DNA from 4 places in the Anaerobacillus sp. QJM3NY_17 genome. Region 2 is predicted to be linked to each of the others. Evidence: riboswitches for the same ligand, from Rfam matches in the RefSeq annotation. Region 2 holds a riboswitch; each other region holds the start of a gene.
The links. A riboswitch is a leader RNA that binds a small molecule or an ion and turns the genes downstream of it on or off. The one in region 2 is predicted to bind S-adenosylmethionine.
Positions count from the first base shown of each region.

Region 1: it holds a riboswitch for S-adenosylmethionine, as region 2 does, so the genes downstream of both, metK (methionine adenosyltransferase) here and AC0VYV_RS13720 (Na+/H+ antiporter NhaC family protein) in region 2, are expected to answer to the same signal.
Region 3: it holds a riboswitch for S-adenosylmethionine, as region 2 does, so the genes downstream of both, AC0VYV_RS17765 (methionine ABC transporter ATP-binding protein) here and AC0VYV_RS13720 (Na+/H+ antiporter NhaC family protein) in region 2, are expected to answer to the same signal.
Region 4: it holds a riboswitch for S-adenosylmethionine, as region 2 does, so the genes downstream of both, AC0VYV_RS11865 (homocysteine S-methyltransferase family protein) here and AC0VYV_RS13720 (Na+/H+ antiporter NhaC family protein) in region 2, are expected to answer to the same signal.

Region 1 is NZ_CM149685.1:3,154,890-3,159,231, reverse strand. Features, by position in the region: gene AC0VYV_RS16520 (ABC transporter substrate-binding protein) at 1-279, opposite strand, end outside; gene pckA (phosphoenolpyruvate carboxykinase (ATP)) at 471-2,054, opposite strand; SAM riboswitch class I at 2,408-2,517, shown strand; gene metK (methionine adenosyltransferase) at 2,726-3,922, shown strand; gene AC0VYV_RS16505 (IS1182 family transposase) at 4,038-4,342, opposite strand, start outside.
Region 2 is NZ_CM149685.1:2,613,273-2,617,614, reverse strand. Features, by position in the region: gene AC0VYV_RS13730 (YolD-like family protein) at 1-240, shown strand, start outside; gene AC0VYV_RS13725 (alpha/beta fold hydrolase) at 402-1,241, shown strand; SAM riboswitch class I at 1,435-1,538, shown strand; gene AC0VYV_RS13720 (Na+/H+ antiporter NhaC family protein) at 1,609-2,904, shown strand; gene AC0VYV_RS13715 (hypothetical protein) at 2,992-3,669, opposite strand; gene AC0VYV_RS13710 (SLC13 family permease) at 3,963-4,342, shown strand, end outside.
Region 3 is NZ_CM149685.1:3,423,942-3,428,283, forward strand. Features, by position in the region: gene AC0VYV_RS17755 (MetQ/NlpA family ABC transporter substrate-binding protein) at 1-767, opposite strand, end outside; gene AC0VYV_RS17760 (methionine ABC transporter permease) at 791-1,459, opposite strand; gene AC0VYV_RS17765 (methionine ABC transporter ATP-binding protein) at 1,452-2,474, opposite strand; SAM riboswitch class I at 2,654-2,763, opposite strand; gene ilvA (threonine ammonia-lyase) at 2,896-3,906, opposite strand; gene leuD (3-isopropylmalate dehydratase small subunit) at 3,903-4,342, opposite strand, start outside.
Region 4 is NZ_CM149685.1:2,251,707-2,256,048, forward strand. Features, by position in the region: gene AC0VYV_RS11855 (bifunctional 2',3'-cyclic-nucleotide 2'-phosphodiesterase/3'-nucleotidase) at 1-946, shown strand, start outside; gene AC0VYV_RS11860 (DUF3895 domain-containing protein) at 1,068-2,057, shown strand; SAM riboswitch class I at 2,150-2,259, shown strand; gene AC0VYV_RS11865 (homocysteine S-methyltransferase family protein) at 2,339-3,388, shown strand; gene murB (UDP-N-acetylmuramate dehydrogenase) at 3,829-4,342, shown strand, end outside.

The sequences.
Region 1 (4,342 bases), 540 kb from region 2:
AATGGACGTCTCTGATCCTACAAGGGCGACATCAGCTCCGTTAGATAGTAGAGTGGTCATTGTTTTATCTCCGCCCCAAGTAGTCGTTAATTCGACATCAATGCCATGCTTCTCAAAAATACCCTCTGAGAGTGCCACGTATTGTGGTGCATAGAAAATCGAGCGTGTAACCTCAGCTACTCTTACCTGATCGTTTCCACTATTTGTACCACACGCCGAAAGAATAAGAAGAAATACACTTGTGTATATACAAAACGTTATAAACCAGTTTCTTTTCATTATCTATCCTCCACATTTGTCACATGAGGTAGGCTCATGTTTTAGATACTATAGCCTATGTATTTTAAAACAATTGGTGTTTTGAATAGGTAAATTAATGGAGGTAGATAGAAAGAGGAGGATGCGCGAAGTTGAGGTGAATGAGTCTTCAAATAAAAAAAGCACCCGTTAAGGTGCTTTTTGCAATGAGACTAAACATTTGGGCCTGCTTGTTTGATTTCGTCAGCTACATTTGAGAATTTGTCGAAGTTCTTCACAAACTTAGTAGCGAGATCTTTTGCTTTCTCATCATATTTCTCTTGATCTTCCCATGTTTGTTTTGGCTGCAATACTTCTGCTGGAACACCTGGACAATGAGAAGGAATATGCAATCCGAAAATAGGGTCTGTTACTGTTTCGATACGATCAAGTTCTCCATTTAAAGCCGCCTGGATCATCGCTCTAGTATATGAAAGCTTCATGCGCTCTCCGACACCATAACCGCCCCCAGACCATCCGGTATTTACGAGGAAGACTTGAACATCATGCTCCATAATTTTCTCGCCGAGCATTTCTGCATAGCGATGGGCAGGTAATGGCAAGAACGGTGCACCAAAGCATGTAGAGAAAGTGGCTTCTGGTGAAGTGACGCCTCTTTCTGTTCCGGCTAACTTGCTCGTGTAACCTGATAGGAAATGAAACATGGCTTGTTCCTTGGTCAGTTTGCTAATTGGAGGAAGGACGCCAAATGCATCTGCCGTTAAGAAAATAATCGTGTTGGGATGTCCGGCAACGCTAGGAATTGCAATATTAGGTATGGCGTCAATCGGATAGGCAGCGCGAGTATTTTCAGTTAGACTAGTGTTATCGTAGTCTGGTTCACGCGAGCCGTTATCCATCATAACGTTCTCAAGAACCGTTCCAAAGCGAATTGCATCCCAGATTTCAGGTTCTTTTTCTTTTGATAAGTTGATGCACTTAGCGTAGCATCCACCTTCAATATTAAAGACACCATTCATAGACCATCCGTGTTCATCATCACCGATAAGAGATCGATGAGCATCTGCTGAGAGCGTTGTCTTTCCAGTTCCAGATAAACCGAAAAATAGAGCAACATCCCCCTCTTTACCTACGTTAGCAGAGCAGTGCATTGAAAGAATATTTCGCTCTGGTAATAAGTAGTTCATAACGGTGAAAATAGACTTTTTAATTTCTCCAGCATATTCTGTTCCACCAATTAAGACGGTTCGTTTCTCAAAGGAGATAATAATAAATGTTTCTGAATTTGTGCCATCCACTTCTGGATCAGCTTGAAAACCAGGTGCAGAAATGACAGTGAATTCAGCGTCATGTTCTTTTAACTCTGATTCATTCGGGCGGATGAACAGCTGGTGGGCGAAAAGGTTATGCCAGGCATATTCATTAATAACCTGAATGGGTAGTCTTGATGACTGGTCAGCACCAGCAAATCCTTTAAACACATAAAGTCCCTTTTTCTCACCGAGATAGTTCAACACCTTTGTGTAAAGGTTTTCAAAACTTTTTTCGGAAATAGGTTGGTTTGTTTCCCAGTTCACTTTGTTCTTTACGGAATCTTCCTTTACAATGAACTTGTCCCCAGGAGAACGTCCTGTATATTTTCCGGTTTCTACGCGAAGAGCTCCTGTAGCTGATAGTTGCCCTTCGTTTTTAAATAGTGAATGTTCAACCAGTTCAGACACTGATAAATTCACATGTGGATTATTCTTATTTAATATCGCATCCAATAACGGTGAGGAGAAGGAAGCTGTTTTCATACGTTAAACCCATCCTTTTTTAAAGATTTCGTTGATTGACTTGTTTAACTCAAAAATAGTATAACACATTCATTTAATTATTCTATACTAATCTATGTATTTTTTGCATAAAAAGTGAAAAATGGGTGAATGACTATTTCTTTAGGTTGAAATCCTGTCGCCATTATATAGGAAGTGATTATTTTATGGGTAAAGGATTAGGGTAGTGGTTCGGTCGCTTCGCCCTTGAATTCGAACACAAAGCCCGTGTTCTTTTCGGAGGGCTCCAGCGCTTGTCGAAGCTAAACGGGGGCTTCCGCTTTTCTTCATTGACACATCCTTTCATGTGCGTTATTATATGTCGAGAATGGATACTCTTATCCCGAGCAGGCGGAGGGACAGGCCCGATGAAGCTCAGCAACCAACTCCTATACAACAGGATTAAGGTGCTAACCTGCAAGACGATAGTCTTGGAAGATAAGAGGCGAAAGGCATGAGATATCAGCTCCTTTTCCCTCTGATTGTAGGGAAGGGCTTTTTTAATGTCGTTGAGATTGATGACGCTATAAAAAAAGGTAAGACGATAAGAAATTGAATTCGTTCTCTCGTTTCGGCACAGGGTAATAGGGAAATGAGTACCGTATCCATTACAACATAATTAGATAGGATCCAATCCTTAAGGAGGTACTTGAGTGAGTAATCGTCGTTTGTTTACTTCTGAGTCAGTAACAGAGGGGCATCCTGATAAAATTTCAGATCAGATTTCCGATGCCATTCTGGATGATATTCTTGCGCATGATCCAAATGCGCGCGTTGCCTGTGAAACTACAGTAACAACTGGTCTTGTTCTAGTTTCCGGTGAAATTACAACATCACACTATGTTGATATTCCGAAAGTGGTTCGTGAGACGATTCAAACGATCGGCTATACACGTGCGAAATACGGATTTGATGCTGAAACATGTGCTGTTCTTTCATCTATTGATGAACAGTCTGCAGACATCGCTGCAGGTGTAAACGTTGCTCTTGAAGCACGTGAAGGTACGATGTCAGATGATGAAATCGATGCAATTGGTGCAGGTGACCAGGGGCTTATGTTTGGTTACGCTTGTAATGAAACAGCGGAATTAATGCCGCTTCCGATTTCTCTTGCGCATAAACTAGCGCGTCGTTTGAGTGAAGTAAGAAAAGAAGAAATTCTTCCTTATCTTCGTCCTGATGGTAAAACACAAGTAACAGTGGAATACGATGAAGCTGGTAAGCCGGTTCGCGTTGATACCATTGTTGTTTCTACACAGCATCATCCTGAAATTTCACTTGAACAAATTCAACGTAACATCAAAGAACACGTTGTGAAGCCGGTTGTTCCTGCTGAATTAATTGATGAAGAAACAAAATACTTCATCAACCCAACAGGACGCTTTGTTATCGGTGGACCGCAGGGTGACGCAGGTTTAACAGGAAGAAAAATCATTGTTGATACTTACGGCGGTTATGCGCGTCACGGTGGCGGTGCTTTCTCAGGTAAGGATGCTACGAAAGTAGACCGTTCTGCGGCATATGTTGCTCGTTATGTTGCTAAGAACCTTGTGGCAGCGGGTCTAACAGATCGTTGTGAAGTTCAACTTGCTTACGCTATTGGGGTTGCTCAGCCAGTATCAATTGCTATTGATACATTTGGCACAGGAAAAGTGTCTGAGGAAAGTCTTGTAGAGCTAGTAAGAGAGAACTTCGATCTTCGTCCAGCAGGCATTATAAAGATGCTTGATCTTAGACGTCCCATTTATAAGCAAACAGCTGCGTATGGACATTTTGGACGTACTGATATTGACCTTCCATGGGAACAAACAGATCGTGCAGAATCCCTTAAACAGGGTGCCGGAATTTAATTAATTTCTAAGAAGAGGCTGGGACATAACTAGCTTGAAATAATGAAAAAAGGTTCCGTTCAGCGTTTTTGATGAACGGAACCTTTTTTGTTTGGTTATTCCTAAGATTATTGGATCACTCTGCACTCATGGCGGTGTACTTTCTCAAGTTCACCGCCATGAGCGCAAAGCCCATTTCATTTTTGACCTTCTCTTTGCCCCTTACGGACATCCGAGTGAAACCCAAAATAGCCTTCAGAAATCCAAAAACTGGCTCTACATCGATTTTCCGTTGACCGTAGATTTCACCTGTTTTTTCGTCCGAAAGCAGCTCTTTAACCTTATTCTTTTGTTGTTCCCACTTGGTATTGTAATAGATTCTCCGATTCGTGCCATCTTTGGTCTTTGTACATTGTTTACGTAAGGGACAACCGGTACAAT
Region 2 (4,342 bases):
AAAAGTGAAAAGCCGGTACTTGATGAACAAAGAATGGCGGAAATGAATGAAACAATATGTGAAGCAATGGCCAATCACAACTCGCTTTGTTTTCAACACTTTAGTGGGGGAGAAACGAAAACTCTCTTTGGATATGTGCACTATGTAGATCCACTTACGAAAGAACTGCGTATTATTGACCATAATGAAAAAAGGACAACGATAAAGCTGCTGGACCTTGTGCACGTAGAGTTAGAATGAAAAAAATGGAGTATCCTCTCAGATGTAAAAAAAGTTTTTCATTTCAGGATTGGGGTAAAATAAGTATAAAGTCAAACCTGAATAAGTGAGACCATCCTGTCTGGTTAGAAACGAAGGGTGAATCAGATCAGATGAATTCAAAATCCGGAGTGAGATGAAAGATGCTATTAGCTCAAAATCTTAAACAAAATACGGAAAAGATCAAAGGAATTGATATTCACTATGAATACTATAGAAATGACACAGCCGTCGATCGGCCAGTATTAACGCTTCTTCACGGTTTTCTATCGTCGAGCTTCAGCTTCAGAAGATTGATACCATTATTAACAAAGGCATATACTGTTGTTGCCATTGATCTTCCTCCGTTCGGAAAAAGTGAAAAGTCTAATCGTTTTGTCCACTCTTATCATAATTATGCGGAAGTGGTGGTTGAACTTTTAGAAAGGCTTTCAATTGATCATACTGTTATGATCGGCCATTCTATGGGTGGGCAAGTAGCAATGAGAGCCTCGGCTATGAAAGATGATCTCGTTAGTAAGAATATTTTACTGTGCAGTTCAGGATATCTTGAAAAGGCTAAACAGAGTCTAGTGTATACATCGTACTTACCTTTTTTCTCGGTATACTTGAAAAGGTGGCTTTATCGAAAAGGTGTTAGAGGAAATTTGCTTAATTGTGTTTATGATCCTTCCCTTATCGATGAAGAAATGATGGATGGATATATCCAACCTTTCTTCAATGAGGGTATCTTTCGGTCATTAGTTAGGATGATTCGAGATCGCGAAGGAGATTTGTCAGAAGTTGAACTAAATCAAATTCATACACCTAGCCTACTAATATGGGGAGAAAATGACAGAGTTGTGCCGTTGAAAATTGGGAAGCGTCTCAGTAAGGATCTCCCAAATGCTAAACTGATCATCTATGAAAAAACCGGTCACCTTCTACCAGAAGAAAAACCGGAATCGATTATGAAGGATATTGAGTGGTTTTTAGGAAAATAAAGATTGATCTATTGCAAAAATTGGTAGTCATACAAAGCTTGAACCAGACTAGTTAATCAGGTAAACTCCTTAAAGGATGAGGAGTTTATTTTGATGCAGTTAATCAAAGTTGACTCATCAGAATAATGCGTGATAAAGTAAAGCTCGTTATGAAAAAGTAAAATGAAGCATGCGCTCATTAATAATTGTATATTTCTTATTAAGAGAAGTGGAGGGACCTGGCCCAAAGAAGCTTCAGCAACCTCTGATGATCAGAAAGGTGCTGCTTCCAGCAAGAGAAATCTTGAGAGATAAGTGCAAAAGCCTTCTTCTCTTGAAGTGGGCTTTTTTTATTGAGACAGAATAAAAGATGAAGGAGACATGAATAATGGAGAAAGAAATAAAGGGGAACGGCCTGGCTTTACTTCCCCTTGGAATATTTATTGTGCTTTTTATTGGTACAGCTATCATAACAAAGGACTTTTATAGTATGCCTGTTATTCTCGCTTCTCTAATTGCGGCGGGCGTAGCTCTTTCGATGAATCGAAAAGAAAGCTTTATGAAAAAAGTGGAAGTGTTTTGTCGTGGAGCAGGTAATACGAATATCATATTAATGATTTTGGTCTTTTTACTGGCTGGGGCGTTTGCCGGAACAGCTGAAAAAATTGGAGCAGTAGATTCGATTGTTAATTTAGGTATATCAATTCTACCGGCTAATCTTTTAATCGTAGGTTTGTTTGTCATTGGCTGTTTTATTTCTATTTCGATGGGTACATCGATGGGAACGATTGTAGCACTTGCTCCCATTGGAATTGGAATTGCAGAGCAAACCGGAGTTGCCCCGGCACTGGCTTTATCAGCGGTCATAGGTGGGGCAATGTTTGGTGACAATCTTTCTATGATTTCAGATACTACGATTGCGGCAGTACGCACACAAAATACGCAAATGAAAGATAAATTCAAAGTAAACTTTTTTATAGTCTTGCCAGCTGCTATCGTAACAGCCATTATTTATGGTGCTTTAACGATGGGAGAGCAAGCAACGGTTGGAGGAGATCACGCATTTGATTTCGTTACAATTATCCCTTATTTAGGTGTACTGATCGCAGCGATCGCTGGTGTTAATGTTCTTATTGTACTTGTAAGTGGTACCTTATTTGCTGGGATTGTAGGTTTATATAACGGAACATTTGGAATGAGTGGACTGATCTCCACGGTTACAGAGGGCATAAAAGGGATGGAAGACCTTGCCATGATTGCACTCGTCATCGGAGGGATGATTGAAGTCATTAAGCATAACGGAGGAATACAATACGTATTGGACAAAATCCTGAGCAAAGTAACTTCTCGTAGAGGAGCAGAGTTTGGTATCGCCGGTCTCGCAAGCGTGCTTGATTTATCAACAGCTAACAACACCATTTCGATCATAATGGGGGGGCCACTTGCGAAAAACATTTCCGAAGAATATGGGGTAGACCCACGAAAGTCTGCTAGTATTCTTGATATTTTCTCAGGTAGTATACAGGGCATGCTCCCATATGGGGCACAGGTGCTTGCAGTAGCAGGTCTTGCGTCGATTTCGCCACTCGCTCTACTACCGTATTCAATTTATCCAATCCTCATTGCTATTGCAGGAATTATTGCGATTTTCATCAACTATCCCTCTATTTCGAAAAAGGGCTAAAGTGATAGTAAACAGAATCTTGAATTAAAATTTGATATGAGCATTTAAAAAGCAGGTAGCTCAATTTGAGCTACCTGCTTTTTTTTATTATCCTTCGATTTGTTTTTGAAGATGCACAATTCGTTGAGGAAGAATGTACAAGTATTCAATAAGTGAATCTAGTAAGTCGATAATTAAGTTGGCCGTTTCTTCGCTTGTAGCTTTCTCAAGACAAAGGAGGTTATTTAAATTACTACCTTTGCCTAGTAGGTGTCCTAGTTTTACAATTGGTTCTTCTAAATCAATCTGTTTAGCAAGTGTTTCTAGCTGTTTAGAAAGTGGCTGTCCTAGCTCATTTTCAGATAGAAAACTACCTGTAATGCTCTCAAGAACACGATTAGCCATTACAGCCGTTGCGGTCCAATCCTTCATGTTATGTACATTCACTGCTGAGCGATAAACACGCTCAAGGTCATCGGGTAATCTAGCTGTGCTAGTCAGTCTGCCGAGCGGCTCTCGTGTAAAAGAGGTTTGATGCACGAATAGCTCAACTTCTTCTCCGCGATCATTATGGGACGTTTTAATGAGTATGAAAAGCACAGCTTCTTTACAAATAGAGCAGCGAGAAAGCGTGGAGAACACAGCCTGATTAATTTGATAATCGAACTTCAGTTGAAATGAAGCATCGCTTCCGCATTCTGGACATTCTGTATTAGCTGATTTTGGAAGCTTTGTTTGTCCGTATTTCACAACCGAATTAATAGTAGTCTGTTGTATCTTTCTCATCATATACCCCCTGGATCGATTTTGAGCAACTTGTTGTGGATTGTGTATCTATACTTACATTTAATCATTGAGTTTATTTATTTTGAATTATAAAAAACATATCATCAACTTATAATTTTCGCCCCAAATGGAAATTTAAGGGGGTTGAAATGAATTACTTGTATGGAAATGGAAAAACGAATCAAAAGTCCTTTCTTGAAAGAGAGTAATAAAGTACCAAAATTGTGAATTTATTGACAGATGTGGCGAGCGAATTCTACACTATAGTTTAATGAACGATAGGAGGTATGACTATGGAACAACACCTTTGGAACCAATTATGGAAAGAACATGATCGAGCAAAAGATCTCTTAACATTCGCTTCTTCACACACGCCGGAAATCCCTTCAAAAAGTTCTCAAAAAAATCCAGGTTATGCATCTGGACCAGATCCTGCTTATGATAAAAGGAAACTGACGGGGTTGATCCTCGGACCGGTCCTTTTTCTTAGCATAATGTTGTTTTTTAATCCAAATGGTCTTTCAGAAGCAGGTTTGGCCATCTTAGCAAGTACGGCGTGGATTGCAACGTGGTGGATTACAGAAGCCATTCCGATACCGGCGACGTCTCTTTTACCATTAATTTTATTTCCACTAACGGGCGGACTAAAAGGTGATTTAACAGCATCAGCTTA
Region 3 (4,342 bases), 810 kb from region 2:
ACTTCTACTAACGCCTTGATCGCTTCATTGTCTTCGTCACCTTTGTTTACTGTAATCACATTCACATATGGTGAGTCTGAATCTTCAAGTGCGATGGCATCTTCTTGAGGATTAAGTCCTGCATCAATCGCATAGTTTGTATTGATCATCACTGCATCACCTTCACCTTGCTGGTAAATCTGCGGAAGCAGTGAAGCCTCAACATCTGTTTTGAAATCAATATTCTTAGGGTTTTCAGCAATATCTTCAACCGTTGCATCTGAAGCCTTTACGCCTTCTTTTAATGTGATAAGACCCTGTGCTTCAAGTAATGAGAGCATACGTCCATGGTCAGAAACAGAGTTACTCATTATGATCTGAGCACCATCAGGAAACTCATCTAAGCTCTTGTAATCCTGAGAGTAAACACCGATTGGCTCGATATGAATGCCTCCAGCATTCACGAAGTCATAATTATCGTTTTCTTCCATTTGCAAGTCCATATAAGGAATTGTTTGGAAATAGTTTGCATCTAATTCACCATTTGCAAGCGTCTTATTAGGTAGAATATAATCCTGGAATGTTTTAATTTCAAGCTCTATTCCTTTTTCCTCTAACATCGGCTTAGCTTCTTCAAGAATTTCAGCATGGGGGATGTTTGAGGCACCTACTACGATTTTCTTCGAATCTTCACCGTCACCAGAACCTTCGCTGCTTCCGCCATTATTCCCACACGCAGCAAGCACTGCAAGAGCAAGAACTACGATTAGCGATAAAAACTTTTTCATCATAATCTCTCCTTTTCTCCTCATTATCTTTTGTCTATTACTCGTGTTGCAATGTCTCCACAAACCTGAAGAATCGCAACAATTACTAATATCAATACTGTTGCAACAAGTGTCACATCAGGATTATTCCTTTGGAAACCTTCAAGATAAGCTAGGTTTCCGAGACCCCCTGCGCCTACAACACCAGCCATAGCGGTGTAGCTTACAAGAGCTATCGCCGTCACAGTAATCCCTGAAATAAGGGCTGGCATTGCTTCTGGTAGAAGCACTTTAAAAATAATCGAACCATTGGATGCTCCCATTGACTGAGAAGCTTCAATGACCCCTTTATCTACTTCACGTAAAGCAATTTCAACCATCCTCGCATAAAATGGCGCTGCTCCTGCAATAAGGGCTGGAAGGGCAGCATTAGCACCTAGCATCGTCCCTATAATGTAAACCGAAAGAGGGATCAGCAAGATAATCAAAATGATAAATGGTATGGAGCGAAATAAGTTCACGACTCCGGCAATAATACTATTCACAAATTTGTTTTCCCATATGTTCCCTCTACCTGTTAGAAACAACAATAAACCAAGGAGGATTCCGAGAATAAACGTTGCCAGAACCGAAATTGCCGTCATGTACGCTGTTTGTAGAGTGGCTTCCCACATAGATTCCCACCTGACGTTAGGAAATAACGATTCAGTCATTCGTAATCACCTCCGCTTTAACACCTTGGGCCTGCACATAATTCAAGGCCTTTTCTACCACAACTGGTTCCCCTTTAAGGAACACAGAAAGTTTTCCATAAGGACCATCCTGTGTATGAGAAATCTTCCCTTGAATAATGTTGACTTCCACATCAAATTCACGAATCAACTCTGTCACAAGTGGTGAACCTGTTTTTCCTTTCACAAAGGTAAACTGAACAAGTTCTCCATCCTGACTCGTTGCCAGATGTGCAATCGATTCCTTCATTTCTTCAGGCTCGCTTAGCTGATTAACAAAGTCTTTCGTAATCTCTTCCTGTGGATGGTGGAAAACTTCAAGGACAGAACCATTCTCCACTACTCGTCCATTCTCCATAACGGCTACACGATGGCAAATTTTGCGTATGACGTGCATTTCATGCGTGATGAGGACAATCGTTAGGCCAAGTTTCTGATTAATTTCAGTCAGAAGTTCTAGAATGCTATCCGTCGTTTTAGGATCTAAAGCAGAAGTAGCTTCATCACAAAGCAAAACCTTTGGATTGTTAGCAAGTGCTCTCGCAATACCCACTCGCTGCTTTTGTCCACCACTTAGCTGTGAAGGATAAGCTCCTTCCCTACCTTCGAGTCCAACAAGGTTAATTAATTCATCAACACGCTTCATTCTCTTTTCTTTCGGAACACCTGATATTTCAAGAGGAAAGGCGATGTTATCACGTACCGTTCTTGACCAGAGAATATTAAAATGCTGGAAAATCATACCGATTTCCTGTCTTGCTGCACGAAGATCTTTCCCATTAAGAGAAGATAGATTATTACCAGCTACTGTGACTGTCCCATCAGTAGGTCTCTCAAGAAGGTTAAGCATTCGAATTAGCGTACTTTTCCCAGCACCACTGTAGCCAATAACACCAAATATTTCGCCTTTTTTGACTTCAAGGTTAACATCCTTAACGGCTTCCACCTTCCCGGATTTCGAAAAGAAGGTCTTATTAATGCCTTTAAGCTCAATCACATGTCTCACATCCTTTATGCATTTGCATGATCAGCTACCTGAAAAAGGACTTCAGTCCCATGCCTTTGTTCTTTATTTCTGTGCACTTAGAAGCCTAATTCGCTTATCACTTTGTATAGTAAAGTAAAAAAATGCCCTTCTGCTTTGAGCAGAAAGGCATTTGATAAATCGATGTCTTCCTCTCATTTCTCAAAGCAATCGCTTTGCAGGAATTGGCACCTTTTCAAACGAGTCGTTTGACGGTTGCCGGGCTTCATAGGGCCAGTCCCTCCACCTCTCTGAATAAGAGATATATAGTTGTTATTACTTTACTGTGGTTAAGTGCTAAATGAATTCTAGCATGGTACTTTATGAGTGTCAATTACTGAGCAAAAAGTCGGAATAATCTAAAATATATACTTTGAATCCCATTAGAAAACCATCAGCTTATTCGCCTGATGGTTTTCGCTCGTTGAGAAAGTTGTTTATAAAGGGATATTTTCGCAAGATCCGCATTCCCTCCACTAACAACAACACCAATTCTCTTACCTTCTAAACGATTTGACTTGCATAAGACAGCAGCTATCGATGCAGCACCCGCACCTTCTACAAGCGTTTTGTGTCTCTCAAGCATAAAGACAATCGCTGCAGCAATTTCTTCTTCTGACACGGTTAGCATATCATCAACAAGCTCTTCAATAATTGGAAAAGTTAATTTTCCAGCTTCTTTCACAGAAATACCGTCTGCAATCGATTTGACAGATTGAAGGACAAGAGGACCAGTACCTTTAAATCGATTCCATGTCGCAGATGCTTCAGAAGCCTGGACTCCGATGATTTTCACGTGAGGAAAGAACGACTTAATCGCCATCGCCATTCCAGCTAACAATCCTCCACCTCCAACAGGTACGAGAATCGTATCTAAGTCAGGACATTGTTGCATCATTTCGAGTGCAACCGTTCCCTGTCCTGCCATTACTTCAGGATCATCGAAAGCATGAACGAATGTGGCCCCTTTCTCAACACGCTCACGATCCGCTCCACTAAACGCTTCGTTATACGATTCTCCTTCAAGAACAACCTCTGCTCCATAAGATCGCGTCGCATCAATTTTGCTTGTCGGTGTATGGACGGGCATATAAATCTTAGCTTTAATTCCACGCTCTCTAGCAGAAAGCGCCACTCCCTGAGCATGGTTTCCAGCCGATGCAGCAACAATCCCTCGCGCTGCCTCAATATCCGTTAGCGACGCAACTTTGTTATAGGCACCTCGAAGTTTGAAGGAACCCGTTCGTTGAAGGTTTTCCATCTTCATGAAGACATCTTTATTTGTATAATCATTAAGCGTTGTCGACTGCTGAAGCGGGGTCCTGTGGACGGCTTCCAGCAAATTCTCCATTGCTTTTACGACATGAACGTTATATTTCTCCTGGTAATTCCCAACGTCATTCACTCTCCTACAAGTTGTTTTTCTTCATATAATTTAATTTTATCTTCGAGAGATAAAGTTCGAGATACTTCATCCCATCCATTTAACAGCATTTCTTTCCAATAAGGATCGATCTCGAACGACGCATTTAGTCCTTCTCCATCAATTACTTGCTGTTTACTTAGGTCTACGCTAAGTTCGTATCCATCCTTTGCTTTTTGAAAAAGCTCCGAGATCGTTTCTTGATCAAGAGCGATAGGAAGTATACCGTTTTTTACACAGTTGTTATAAAAGATATCAGCAAAGCTTGTCGCAATGACAATTCGAAAACCATAATCTAGAAGGGCCCATGGAGCATGTTCTCTTGATGAACCACACCCAAAGTTTTTACCCGACACTAGAATAGAAGCATGCTGGTATTGTTGTTCGTTCAAATTAAAATCTTCACGCGGTTGACCAT
Region 4 (4,342 bases), 360 kb from region 2:
AGTGAAAGAGGATCATGAAGCGACAATTGATTATGTGCGAACAGCTGTCGGTGAAACAACAGCTCCCATTAACAGTTACTTTGCGCTCGTTAATGATGATCCGTCCATCCAGATTGTAACCAATGCACAAAAATGGTATGTAGAAAACAATATTCAAGGTACCGAATATGAAGGTATTCCAGTCCTATCCGCTGGGGCTCCATTTAAAGCGGGTGGTCGAGGAGGTTCGTCCTACTATACAGATATTCCTGCTGGGGACATCGCGATTAAAAACACAGCTGATCTTTACGTTTATCCCAATACACTGAAAGCGGTTCTGTTAAATGGTGACGAACTGAAGGATTGGCTTGAAATGTCAGCAGGCCAATTTAATGTAATCAACAAAAAAGATAAACAGGAACAGCCTTTAATTAATCCTGATTTTCCTTCTTATAACTACGATGTTATTGATGGCGTTACCTATCAAATCGATGTTACAGAATCTGCGAAATATGATATGAGTGGGAGTGTAGTAAATGCTGATGCTAATCGAATTAAATCGCTAAAATACAACGGAGAAAAGGTAACGAAAGACATGTCCTTTATCGTTGCTACAAATAATTACAGAGCGACAGGCGGAGGGCACTTTCCGCACTTAGATGGTTCTAATATTGTTATTGATTCCCCTGATGAAAATAGACAAATTTTAATTGACTATATTCTTGAAAACAAAACAATTAATCCAACAGCTGATCAGAACTGGTCATTTCACACAGTTAATAAGAAGAAACTGAACGTCACTTTTGAATCCTCGTTACAAGCCAAAACCTATGCGGAAAGCATTAAAACGATTCATTTTGTTGATGAAACAGAAAATGGTTTCGCTAAATATACACTCGACTTAACGAAACAGAAAAAAGAAAAGCATCATCATAATCATAAGAGCGAGCACGGCCGCCATCGTTAAGAACGAATTCACGCCAATTCATCAGAATTGGCGTTTCTTATTTTAAGAATTTATCCGATGCAAACAATATTGGAATATTTACTGATATAATGGCATTACTATCGTACAGAAAGGGATTTATATGACACAAAGCCTGACAAGCACCCAAAGAGATGAGCTTTTTTCAGATCTGACAATTGAGCAACAAACGTATGTAATGAATTTTCTTAAACGCGGTAAAAAAACGGCTTTTGCGAATGTAATTGCTAGAAGTAAAGGGCGGATGATTCCAAGTGGGGCAACGGATGAAGAAATCAGGATGCTGCTTGATGATTGGATACTAGAAGATTACATCGATGCGGGCTTCGTTTCAGATGATTTAAAATGTGAGTGCGGTCGCTCTTTACGGTATCAGTATGTTGTTCGACATGCAAAAACAGGAGAAACACGGCGTTTCGGGATAAATCATTTCGAAGAGCATACCGGATTACCCGCTTCCATTGTGAGAGAAGTTGTGAAGGGATTTATGGAAATAGATTATGAGTTGGATGAGCTACTGTTGAAAAGACAGAACGGCTATCCTACATACGACATTCCTGAAGGATTGAACCTTCCACTAGACATTGAACAGCCACTTTCATTAAATCTTCCATTACTAGATCTACAAGAAAAAAGGCTAAACAGTTTAATCAGATCTTATCGTGAAGAAAAAGAAGCTCTTCAAAGAGGAAGCAACACTGTAGAACAAGTAGTCAACCCGAAAAGCAACCAGGAAGAACCGAAACCAGAAGAGGAATTACAAGGCGCTTTTGATTTGTTCGCGGAAGATGTTCAAGAACCTTTACAAGAAAAGACAAGCGAGAAACCTAAGGAAACCTATTTTGTAGGGGACCTTTCATTTACAACACAGGAAGAGGTAGACTCTTATATTCAGCAAGGTATGGAAAGTGCTCTGATGATTTGTGAGCTTTTGATTAAGGAAGGAAAGGTACAAGACAAGAGATACTCCACAAAGAAACCAAAAATTTATTATGCTGTTTGTACCTACCTCGATTCATTTGTTGCATCTGGATCAATGTCAGTCGAGCCGATAGGGCGTGAAGATCGCATCTATCGATTGAAAAGCAAGTGATTATCCTAACATTTCGTAATTATCAGATAAGTGATTGACATTTCCAGTTAACCGGTCTATAATTTCACACATGTTCAAAAATTAAATCAACACTCTTATCAAGAGCGGCGGAGGGAATAGGCCCTATGATGCCCGGCAACCTTTCAACTACAGTTGAAGCTGGTGCCAAATCCTACAGGTGATATCACCTGGAAGATAAGAGGAGGATTATGTTAGCAAACCCTCTTCTTATTGTTTAAGAAGAGGGTTTTTTATTTTATCCAGAAAAGGAGCTGTTACACATGAAAAGAACACTTGAAGAACGATTGCAAGATGGTCCAGTTATTTGCGGGGAAGGTTATCTATTTGAACTAGAGCGTCGTGGTTATTTACAAGCAGGATCATTCGTACCCGAAGTTGCCCTAGACAACCCTGAAGCGCTAAAACAAACGTATCGTGATTATATGCTTGCAGGTTCAGATGTCGTACTTGCTTTTACGTATAATGGTCATCGAGAGAAAATGAGGATTATTGGAAAAGAAGATTTGTTAGAACCGCTCAATAGACAAGCCATCCGCCTGGCTAAAGAAGTCGCGAAGGAACACCCTGAAGAAGAAGCGCTAGTTGCTGGAAACATTTCAAATACAAACTTATTTGATCCTGAAGATGAGGAAAGTAAGGAACAAATTCGGTCAATTTTTGCTGAAATGGTGAAATGGAGCAAAGAAGAAGGCGTAGATTTCATCAACGGCGAAACCTTCTACTTCTATGAAGAAGCAAAAATAGCGCTAGAAGAGATTCAAAAGCAGGATCTTCAAGCTGTAATTACACTCGGACTTATGAGTGAGAACATTTTAAGGGACGGCTATACCGTTGAGGAAGCTTGCCGTTTATTAGAAGAGCAAGGTGCACTAGTTGTTGGCATGAATTGTTTTAGAGGACCTGCCACAATGCAGCCTTACATTGAAAAAATTAGACAGTCTGTTAACGGCTATGTTGGTGCTCTTCCAATCCCTTATCGTACAACAGAAGAACACCCAACATTCTTTAACTTACCAGACGGTGGCTGTGCGTGTACATTGCCAACAGAGACGACCTTTCCAACCTCTTTAGACCCGCTTTATTGCAATCGCTATGAACTAGCGGAATGGGCTAAGAAAGCAAAGCAGGTTGGCGTCAATTACTTCGGACTCTGTTGCGGGGCTTCTCCAAGTATGCTGCGAGAGGTGGCTGAAACAGTTGGCAGAACAACTGTAAACTCGGTATATTCTCCAAATATGGAAAAGCACTTTTTATTTGGAACTGATGAGACATTGAAAGATAACAATACGGCTTATCGAACAAAAGCTTAATTCATAACAACAACCGGAGAACTTAATTTCTCCGGTTGTTGTTTTTTTACCAAAAACCCTATCTGTACACCTGTACTACAGTATTAAAATACATTTTTACATAGGATATTATATCTACTACATTTTTTCTATAAGCTGATTATTTTTGATAACGTTGGCGATGATTAGTAACAGTATCTGTAGAAGAGTAACGAATACAATGATTTATGCATTTGATAGGATAACAGCATTTTTCCAATCACGAAGTCTGAGATTGATTTTTCCGCTATATAAGTTGCTTTCCAAGTAACATTCTTTTCGAATTAAAGGCTTCTTTTATGAAAAACATCATATTTATCAAGTAGTTGTGTTATTATTTTAAATGTGTTTGAATATGTCCATGAAACATTATTGAACTCAAACCACAATGAAAACGAACTGTTTTATAAGCGAGGTAGCCTATGAATAATCAAAATGTATTAAATGAACTCCGCTCCATTTTACCCAGTGCGGAACTGAAGATAAATGAGCCATTAAATGCACATACGTATACAAGAATGGGTGGATGTGCGGATGTCCTTGTGTTTCCTAACACGCTAGAGGACGCACGAGCAGCAGTTGAGTACGCCTATCAATCTAACTATCCATTAACCATTTTAGGAAAAGGCTCTAATGTTATTATTCAAGATGGAGGCATTAGAGGAATTGTCCTGAATCTTTCGTCACTAAAAGCCATTCAAAAAGAAGAAGAAAAAGTTATTGCTCAAGCTGGTGCACGTATTATTGATGCTTCTGAATTTGCTCGTGACAGCAAACTAAGTGGGCTCGAATTCGCATGCGGAATCCCAGGATCTGTCGGCGGAGCTGTTTATATGAACGCAGGAGCATACGGTGGAGAAATCGCGGATTGTCTCGAAAGCGTTCTTGCTGTAACAAAGGAAGGAAAGCTCGTTAAATTGACAGCTGATGAACTTG